Regions from separate parts of the Streptomyces sp. NTD107 genome, predicted to be linked through region 2. Evidence: riboswitches for the same ligand, from Rfam matches in the RefSeq annotation. Region 2 holds a riboswitch; the other holds the start of a gene.
What was found. A riboswitch is a leader RNA that binds a small molecule or an ion and turns the genes downstream of it on or off. The one in region 2 is predicted to bind S-adenosylmethionine.
Positions count from the first base shown of each region.

Region 1: it holds a riboswitch for S-adenosylmethionine, as region 2 does, so the genes downstream of both, AC5WRL_RS15175 (aminotransferase class V-fold PLP-dependent enzyme) here and thrC (threonine synthase) in region 2, are expected to answer to the same signal.

Region 1 is NZ_JCAJZV010000006.1:252,249-256,639, reverse strand. It holds gene AC5WRL_RS15185 (ABC transporter substrate-binding protein) at 1-1,545, opposite strand, end outside; gene AC5WRL_RS15180 (putative leader peptide) at 1,735-1,815, opposite strand; SAM riboswitch class IV at 1,932-2,050, shown strand; gene AC5WRL_RS15175 (aminotransferase class V-fold PLP-dependent enzyme) at 2,149-3,495, shown strand; gene AC5WRL_RS15170 (Fpg/Nei family DNA glycosylase) at 3,468-4,295, opposite strand; gene AC5WRL_RS15165 (ribose-5-phosphate isomerase) at 4,295-4,391, opposite strand, start outside.
Region 2 is NZ_JCAJZV010000003.1:146,270-150,660, forward strand. It holds gene AC5WRL_RS08240 (glucosyl-3-phosphoglycerate synthase) at 143-1,111, opposite strand; SAM riboswitch class I at 1,376-1,515, shown strand; gene thrC (threonine synthase) at 1,532-2,842, shown strand; gene AC5WRL_RS08250 (MoaD/ThiS family protein) at 2,839-3,117, shown strand; gene AC5WRL_RS08255 (cold-shock protein) at 3,529-3,732, shown strand; gene groL (chaperonin GroEL) at 4,098-4,391, shown strand, end outside.

The DNA of each region.
Region 1 (4,391 bases), on a different contig from region 2:
CTGGTCGCCGATGGCCTGCCGCTCGGCCGGATCCACCGTTCCCTGGAGGGAGTTGAGGAGGGTGTCGAGCTCCTCGTCGGGGTGGTTGTAGAGCATGCTCATCTCGGGGTGGGACGAGCCGTAGACCAGGCGGATGACGTCGACGTCGGCGCGGCCCTGGCTCCAGGTGGTGAGGTCGCCGGGGAACTCGTCGATCGGGACGTCGGGGAGGGTGGCGACCGGGTTGAGGACGAGTTCGACGCCGATCTCCTTCCACTCCTGCTGCACCAGCTGGTGCTGTGCCTCGGCGTCGGTGCTGCCGGACTGGTAGGTGATGGAGAGGGAGAGCCGGTCGCCGGCGGCGTTGGCGCGGATGCCGTCGCTGCCGACGGTGTCGTAGCCGGCGCCCTCCAGGAGGGCGATGGCGGCGTCGGGGTCGTAGCGGATGTCGTCGGACTGGTCGGTCCAGCCCGGGGTGGCGGCGGTCAGGACGCCGGTGGCGGGCTGCTGGGTGCCCTGGAAGATGGCGTCGACGATGGCCTGCCGGTCGATGCCGAGGCTGAGCGCGCGGCGTACCTCCGGGTCCTGGAGCTTGGGGCTGGAGGCGAGCGGGATGTAGGGGATGGCGATGCCGGGCGAGGCGCCGGTGGCCAGGCCGTAGCCGGGGAGGTTGGTCAGCTCGGCCTGGTTGGTGAAGGGGATGCCGTCGGCGAGGTCGATCTGGTCGCTGGTGATGGAGCCGTAGCGGACGCCGCCCTCGGGGACGACTTCGAGGGTGATCTTGTCCAGGTAGGCGGCGCCCTGGTTGGCGGCGATCGGGGAGGCCCAGGCGTAGTCCTCGCGCTTGAGGAGTTCGACGGACTTGTCGGGGGTGAAGGCGCCGAGGGTGAAGGGGCCTGAGGCGGCGAAGTCGCCGAGGCACAGGTCGGCGGGGTCGTTGCCGAGGGAGGCCGGGGAGAGCTGGACGAAGGAGGCGGTGGCGGTGGCCTGGAGGAACTGGGCGTTGGGTCCTTCGAAGTCGACGCGCACGGTGTGCTCGTCGAGGACGGTGGCTTCCCGGTAGCCGGCGAGGAAGCTGCCGGCCTGCGGGGCGCGGGCGCCGAGGTCGATGATGGCGTCGAAGTTGGCCTTGACGGCTTCGGCGTTGAAGGGCGCGCCGTCGGAGAAGGTGACGTCCTCGCGCAGGTGGAAGGTGAACGAGCTCACGTCATCGCTGATCTCCCAGGAGGTGGCGAGCCAGGGCTTGATCTCCTTGGTCTCGGGGTCCTGTTCGGTGAGCTGGTCGCCGAGCTGGCGGCCGACGTTGCGGGAGGTGAGCTGGGGGCGCTGGCGGGGGTCGACGCAGTCGATGGGGTTGGCGAAGGCGTACTTGAGGGTGCCGCCGGCCACCGGTTCGCCGGTGGCGCCGCCCGCGCCGCCGTTGCCGGAGCCGCCGTCGCCGCTGGTGTTGTCGCCGGTGCCGCAGGCGCTGAGGGTGACGGCGAGCGCGGCGAGCAGCGCGGTGGCGTGGGCGGGGCGGGGTGTGCGGCGGCTGCTGAGCCGTCTGGGCACGGGCGTGGAGGCCACGACGAAGGGGTCCTTTCAGGACGATTCCCCCGGCCGGCGGCGCGCGTGGGCGCGCGAGGCGGCAGGGCGGACTGAGATGAGGAGGTGCTACGGAGCAACGGCGCGCGGAAATCCCGTTGAACGGGGGGCGGTTACGGGCCGGCCGGGCCGAGGCCGGCGGCGGCGCTCACCGCCGCGCGGTGAGGAGAGTCAGCAGCCCGCACAGGACGCCGACGTGACGCGGAGCAGGTCCACGTGTCGGCGCGATGTCAAAAGCGGCAGGGCTGGCATGCGGCAAATATCGGCCACCGCTCGGCGGGCTGTCAAGCGGCACTCTCGCGCCGCCGGATCTCGCGATCCGGACACAACCTGTTCACCACCGATCGGAATGGCATAGTCTGCGAACAGGTCACGAGTGACAGCGATCAAGGCCCCGGCCCGCTGTCCGGCAACCCTCCAACCGTCGGCGGGGTGCCCCGGGTGATGACCGGGCCGCAGGCAGCGAGGTCTGCGGCAAGCACGGTTCTTTGAGGGAGTCCTCCGATGAGCAAGCGAATGCGTTAGGGCGCACGCCCCCAACTCAGCCTGCCCCTGCCTGCCTTCACCCCTTCCCGGAGCTACGCCATGCCCGCGACGCTGATCACCCCTGCCCAGAACCCCACGGCCCACAGCTGTCCCCTCCCGCTCCCCGTCCTCGGCGACGAGGTCCGCGCCCCGCTGGCCGGCGGCGACGGGGCCGGCGACATCGCGTACGCCGCCCTGGACTACGCCGCCAGCGCCCCCGCCCTGCGCGCGGTGTGGGACGACGTCGCCGCGTACGCCCCGTACTACGGCAGCGTGCACCGCGGCGCCGGCTATCTCTCCCAGCTGTCCACCGACCTGTACGAGGAGAGCCGCGCCACGGTGGCCGAATTTCTCGGCTGCCGCCCCGACGATCAGCTGATCTTCACCCGCTCCACCACCGACTCCCTCAACCTGCTGGCCGGCGCGCTGCCCACCGGCACCCAGGTGTTCGTCTACGAGACCGAACACCACGCCGCGCTGCTCCCCTGGGCCCGGCACGGCCACCCAGTGACGTACCTGCCCGCCCCCCGTACCCCCGGGCAGGCCGTCGCCACCCTGGTCAACGCCCTCGCCGACGCCGCCCCCGGGCCCAAGCTGCTGTGCGTCACCGGCGCCTCCAACGTCACCGGCGAACTGTGGCCCATCGCCGAACTCGCCACCGTCGCCCGCCGCTCCGGCGCCCGCACCGTCCTGGACGCCGCCCAGCTCGCCCCGCACCGCCCGGTGGACATCACCGCCCTCGGCGTCGACTGGGTGGCCTTCTCCGGGCACAAGCTGTACGCGCCGTTCGGCTCCGGCGTGCTCGCCGGGCGCGCCGACTGGCTGCGCCGCGCCGCACCGTACCTGGCGGGCGGCGGGGCCAGCCGTACCGTCACGGCCGGGGCGGACGGCACGGTCGATGTGGAGTGGCAGGACAGCGTCGCCCGGCACGAGGCCGGCTCGCCCAACGTGATCGGCGCGTACGCCATCGCGGCGGCCTGCCGGGCGCTGACCGACGCCGGGTTCGCGCGACTGGTGGCGCGCGAGGAGGAACTGCTGGCCGGGCTGCGGGCCGGGCTCGCCACCATCCCCGGGGTACGGCAGCTGTCGCTGTTCGGCGCGGACGCGCCCCGGGTGGCGGTGCTGTCCTTCGTGGTGGACGGGTGGCAGAGCGCGGAGTTCGCCACGGCGCTGTCGCAGCGGTACGGGATCGGGGTACGGGACGGGCTGTTCTGCGCGCACCCCCTGGTGCGTACGCTCCTCGGCGCGGCGGAGGACGGCGCCGGGGCGGCCGGCTGCGAGGGGCCGCTGAAGGCGATCCGGGTGAGCTTCGGGGTGGGCACCCCGGCCGAACATCTGGAGCGGCTGGTGCGCGCGGTGCGGGAACTGGTCGCCGAGGGTCAGCCGGTCGCGGCGGCGGCCGGCTGACAGGACGGGCACCAGAACAGATTGCGGGCGGCGAGCTCCGCGTACCGGATCCCGCCGCCGCACACCAGACACGCCTGGCCGGCCCGCCGGTACACGTACACCTCTCCCCCGTGATCGTCCACGCGCGGCGGGCGGCCCATCGCCTCCGGGGTGTGCTCGGGGCGCACCGTGTCGATCCGGTTGGTGCGGACCCCCTCCCGCATCAGCGCGACGAGATCCGCCCAGATGCCGTTCCACTGCGCGGGCGTCAGCCGCAGCCCCGGCAGGTAGGGATCGATGCCGTGCCGGAACAGCACCTCGGCCCGGTACACATTGCCGACCCCCGCGATGATCCGCTGATCCATGAGCAGCGCGGCGACGGTGGTGCGGCTGCGGGAGATCCGCCGCCAGGCCAGGCCGGGCTCGGCGTCCGCGCGCAGCGGATCGGCCCCGAGCCGCTGCCGTACGGCGCGCTTCTCCTCGTCCGAGATCAGCGCGCAGGTGGTGGGCCCGCGCAGTTCGGCGTACGCGTCGGCGGTGGCCAGCCGCAGCCGGATCTGCCCGACGGGCGGCGGTGGCGGCCCGTCGCCGAACGCGACCTTGCCGTACAGGCCGAGATGGATGTGCACCCACTGCTGGGCGGCCCCGAACCCGAGGAACAGATGCTTCCCATGAGCGTCGGAGCGTTCAAGAACCTGACCGTCGACAAGGGCGGCCCCGTCGGAGAACTTCCCCTGCGGCGAATCCACCCGCACCGCCCGGCCGCCGAACCGCTCGCGGTAGTCGGCGGCCAGCCGGTGGATGGTGTGCCCCTCCGGCATCAGGCGCCGGCGGGCAGCGGCGGCAGCGTGCCGTCCGTCTCGTACGCGCTGAGCATGTCGATGCGGCGGGTGTGCCGGTCCTCGCCCGAGTAGGGG
Region 2 (4,391 bases):
GTGCTCCGCTCCCGGCCCGCTGGGCGGAGCCGGGGCGCGGGTGTGTGCCCACGCCCCGGCCCCGGGCGGGTCCGGCTCCGGGGCTTCACCCCCGGCGCGCCCGCACGCCGTGCGGGCGCGGCCCTTTCCGGCCCGGCAGGGGCTACGCGGCCTGGCGGGCCGTGTATTCCGGGATGGTCGACATCGGGGGGCGTTCCTCGGTGTGGATCGTGTGGGTGAGCGGGGAGAAGCCGCCTTCCGCCAGCCGTTCGAACTGCATGATGCCCTGCTGTACGGGGACGGGCCCGTGGCCCGGCAGCCGGCTCTGGGCGGTGCGCATGATCGCCGCCGCCATCCGGCCCAGGGCCTGGCCGTCCTGGTGGCGGTGCTTGCGCACCCCGACGTCCACCTGGCCGACCGCGTTCAGCCCGGCCAGGTGCAGGGTGTCGACGAGCAGGCCCAGCTCGACCCCGTACCCGACGGGGAAGGGCAGCTGTTCGAGCAGGGTGCGCCGGGCCGCGTACTCGCCGCCCAGTGGCTGGACGACGCCGGCCAGCTGCGGCCAGTGCAGGTTGAGCAGCGGGCGCGCCACCAGCTCGGTGACCCGGCCGCCCTGGTGGGCGCCGGACGGGGCGTCGCCCAGCGGGCGGTCGTACATGGCCTTGACCAGGTGCACGTCGGGCTCGGTGAGCAGTGGCCCGAGGATGCCGGAGACGAACCGGGAGTCGAACTCCCGCAGGTCGGCGTCCACGTAACAGATGATCTCGCCGCTGGTGGCCATGAGGGAGCGCCACAGCACCTCGCCCTTGCCGGGCACGGTGGGCATGCGGGGCAGGATCTCGTCGCGGTGGACGACCTTGGCCCCCGCCGCGGCGGCGACCTCTCCGGTGCGGTCGGTGGACCCGGAGTCCACCACCATCAGCTCGTCGATCAGGGGGACGGTTTCCATCAGGTCGCGGCGTAGCGCTTCCACGATGGTGCCGACGGTCGCTTCCTCGTTCAGCGCGGGAAGCACGACGCTGACGCTGCCCGCCGGGCCGGCCGCGGCTTTCGCGTCCAGCAGCCGTCGTAGCGAGCGGTCAGCGGCAGTCCAGGACCGGCGGCTCAGCCACTCCTCAGCCTCTTCCAGCACGAATGTCGCTCCTGTTCGCTTCGACCGTATAAGTCGGGTAGGTCAGGTAGGTCGGATCTATCGGGACCATCACCAATGGAAGGATTTGGCCCTTATCGGTGGTGCCCAGTCCGGGCGAGAATATGTCTGTCTCCTCATCGTCTCTTCGTCTCGCGGATCGGACGGCCCGAGCCATTGTCCGGGGCGTCCGTTACAGTCTCGAACAGTGCAGGTGTCCTCCGCATATCGGGGACGCTGCGCGGTCAAGCGAACACAATCGAATACCGCTCATCCAGAGGGGCAGAGGGAACGGCCCGTTGAAGCCCCGGCAACCCTTCCGCCGGTCTCGTAACCGATGCGAGGCTCCCGGTGGGGAAGGTGCCAATTCCGTCCTGTGGCGAAATCCGCCATGGGGAAGATGAGGAGAAGGGCCTCGTACCCATGCCTGTGCTGTCATCGCACACCTCCACCCCCACCGCGCCGGCCGGCGCCACCGGATCCCCCGTGGATCTCGGCCCCGCCGTGGCGCTCTCCTGCCGGGAGTGCGGGGAACGGTTCCCGCTCAGCCCGATCTTCGCCTGCGAAGCCTGTTTCGGCCCACTCGAAATCGCGTACGATCTGCCGACCGGCGACCCCGAAGCGCTACGAGCCGCCATCGAGGCCGGACCGCACAGCATCTGGCGCTACGCCCCGCTGCTGCCGGTGCCGGCCGATGTCGCCTCCAAGCCCAATCTGAACCCGGGCGACACCCCCCTCGTCAAGGCCGACCGGCTGGCCGCCGCCCTGGGCCACACCGGCGAGCTGTATGTGAAGGACGACTCGGGGAACCCCACCCACTCCTTCAAGGACCGGGTGGTCGCCAACGCCGTGGAGGCCGCCCGCGCCTTCGGCTTCACCACCCTGTCCTGCTCCTCCACCGGCAATCTGGCCGGTGCGGTGGGCGCCGCCGCCGCCCGGGCCGGATTCCGCTCCTGCGTCTTCATCCCGCACGACCTGGAGCAGGGGAAGATCGTGATGGCCGCCGTCTACGGCGGCGAGCTGGTCGGCATCGAGGGCACCTACGACGACGTCAACCGGTTCTGCAGCGAACTGATCGGTGACCCGGCCGGCGAGGGCTGGGGCTTCGTCAACGTCAATCTGCGCCCCTACTACGGCGAGGGCTCCAAGACCCTGGCCTTCGAGATCGCCGAACAGCTGGGGTGGCGGCTGCCGGACCAGCTCGTGATCCCGATCGCCTCCGGATCCCAGCTGACCAAGATCGACAAGGGGCTCAAGGAGCTGATCGCGACCGGCCTGGTCGAGGAGAAGCCCTACAAGATCTTCGGGGCCCAGGCCGAGGGCTGCTCCCCGGTCTCCCAGGCGTTCAAGGCCGGGCACGATGTGGTGCGGCCGGTGAAGCCGGACACCATCGCCAAGTCCCTGGCCATCGGCAACCCGGCCGACGGCCCCTACGTCCTGGACATCGCCCGGCGCACCGGCGGCGCGGTCGAGGACGTGACCGACGCGCAGATCGTGGACGCCATCAAGCTGCTCGCCCGCACCGAGGGCATTTTCGCCGAGACGGCGGGCGGCGTGACGGTGGGCGTGACCCGCAAGCTGATCGAATCCGGGCAACTGGATCCGGAACTCACCACGGTCGTACTGAATACCGGCGACGGCCTGAAGACCCTGGACGCGGTGGCGCCGACCACCGGACCCACCGCCATCATCCGCCCGAATCTGGACGCTTTCCGAGAGGCTGGCCTCGCATGAGTGTGACTGTCCGAATCCCGACCATCCTGCGCACGTACACCGACGGCAAGTCGGAGGTTTCCGCCGACGGCGGCACGCTGCGCGACGTACTCGCCGATCTGGAGAGCAACCACCAGGGGATCGCCGCCCGGGTGCTGGACGACGAGGGCAGACTGCGGCGTTTTGTGAATGTGTATGTCAACGACGACGACGTGCGCTTCGCCGAGGGCCTGGACACCGCCACGCCGGACGGGGCGGGCGTCTCCATCATTCCGGCGGTGGCCGGAGGCTGCTGACGGCACTCCACCCCGGTCACCCCGGTCCACGCTTCATCACATTTTCAACAACCGCCCCGGAGCTGCCCGCTTCGGGGCGGTTGGGCGTTTCCGGGGCGATAGAGTGGGTCACGCGCCGTGCTGGCCCGTCCGATGCCAGCCGCATATGAATTCGCGACACTTCTCGACGAAAACGCGCGGAAATTCGCTGCACCAATTGCCGGATTGGCGCGATAAGGCGGGCGAGAAAGATTCAGCTTTACTCTATTTTGCGCAATTTGCCCGTTTGGGCGCTCCAATAATTCTCTGCTCAATGGCCTGTTGCACAGGGCGTCCGTCCAGATACATTCAGCGGCGGTCGACGCGTTCCGGTCTGACCCGGGCCCGCGAAGTGCGGTCTCGCGAAAGGGCCAGCAACATGGGGAGTTTGGAATGGCTCAGGGCACCGTCAAGTGGTTCAACGCGGAGAAGGGATACGGCTTCATCGCGGTAGACGGTGGTGCGGATGTGTTCGTCCACTACAGCGCGATTCAGATGGACGGTTACCGCACCCTGGAAGAGGGGCAGCGGGTCGAGTTCGAGATCTCGCAGGGACAGAAGGGGCCCCAGGCCGACATGGTCCGGGTGACCGTCTGAAGCGCCGACCGTACTACCACCGCAGCCGGCGAACCGGGGCCCGCACCCAGCGCGTATCAGCGCATGGGTGCGGGCCCCGGCACGTGCGCCCCCTGCCACCTGCGACAACGCCAAGGCGCTTGCGCCCGTCCCGTCGCCCGACCACCGCCCCGCAAGGACGCCCTGCGGGCGGACTGCTTGCACTCTCAAGGGGAGAGTGCTAATCATTGCGTTAGCACTCTGAGGGTGAGAGTGACAGAAGAGACCGGTTCGGTGAGGTCGTGAGCCAGGCGGGGCAAGGAACCGCTGGGCGTACGGCCGTCCGTCGCGGGCGCCGGCGCGGTCCTCGGAGCAATCCACCCCGTTATCTGGGAGGACCCCTTCACATGGCCAAGATCATCGCGTTCAACGAGGAGGCGCGGCGCGGCCTTGAGCGCGGGATGAACCAGCTCGCCGACGCCGTCAAGGTCACGCTCGGTCCCAAGGGCCGCAACGTCGTTCTGGAGAAGAAGTGGGGCGCCCCCACGATCACCAACGACGGTGTCTCCATCGCCAAGGAGATCGAGCTGGAGGACCCCTACGAGAAGATCGGCGCCGAGCTGGTCAAGGAGGTCGCCAAGAAGACCGACGACGTCGCGGGTGACGGTACGACCACCGCCACCGTGCTGGCTCAGGCCCTG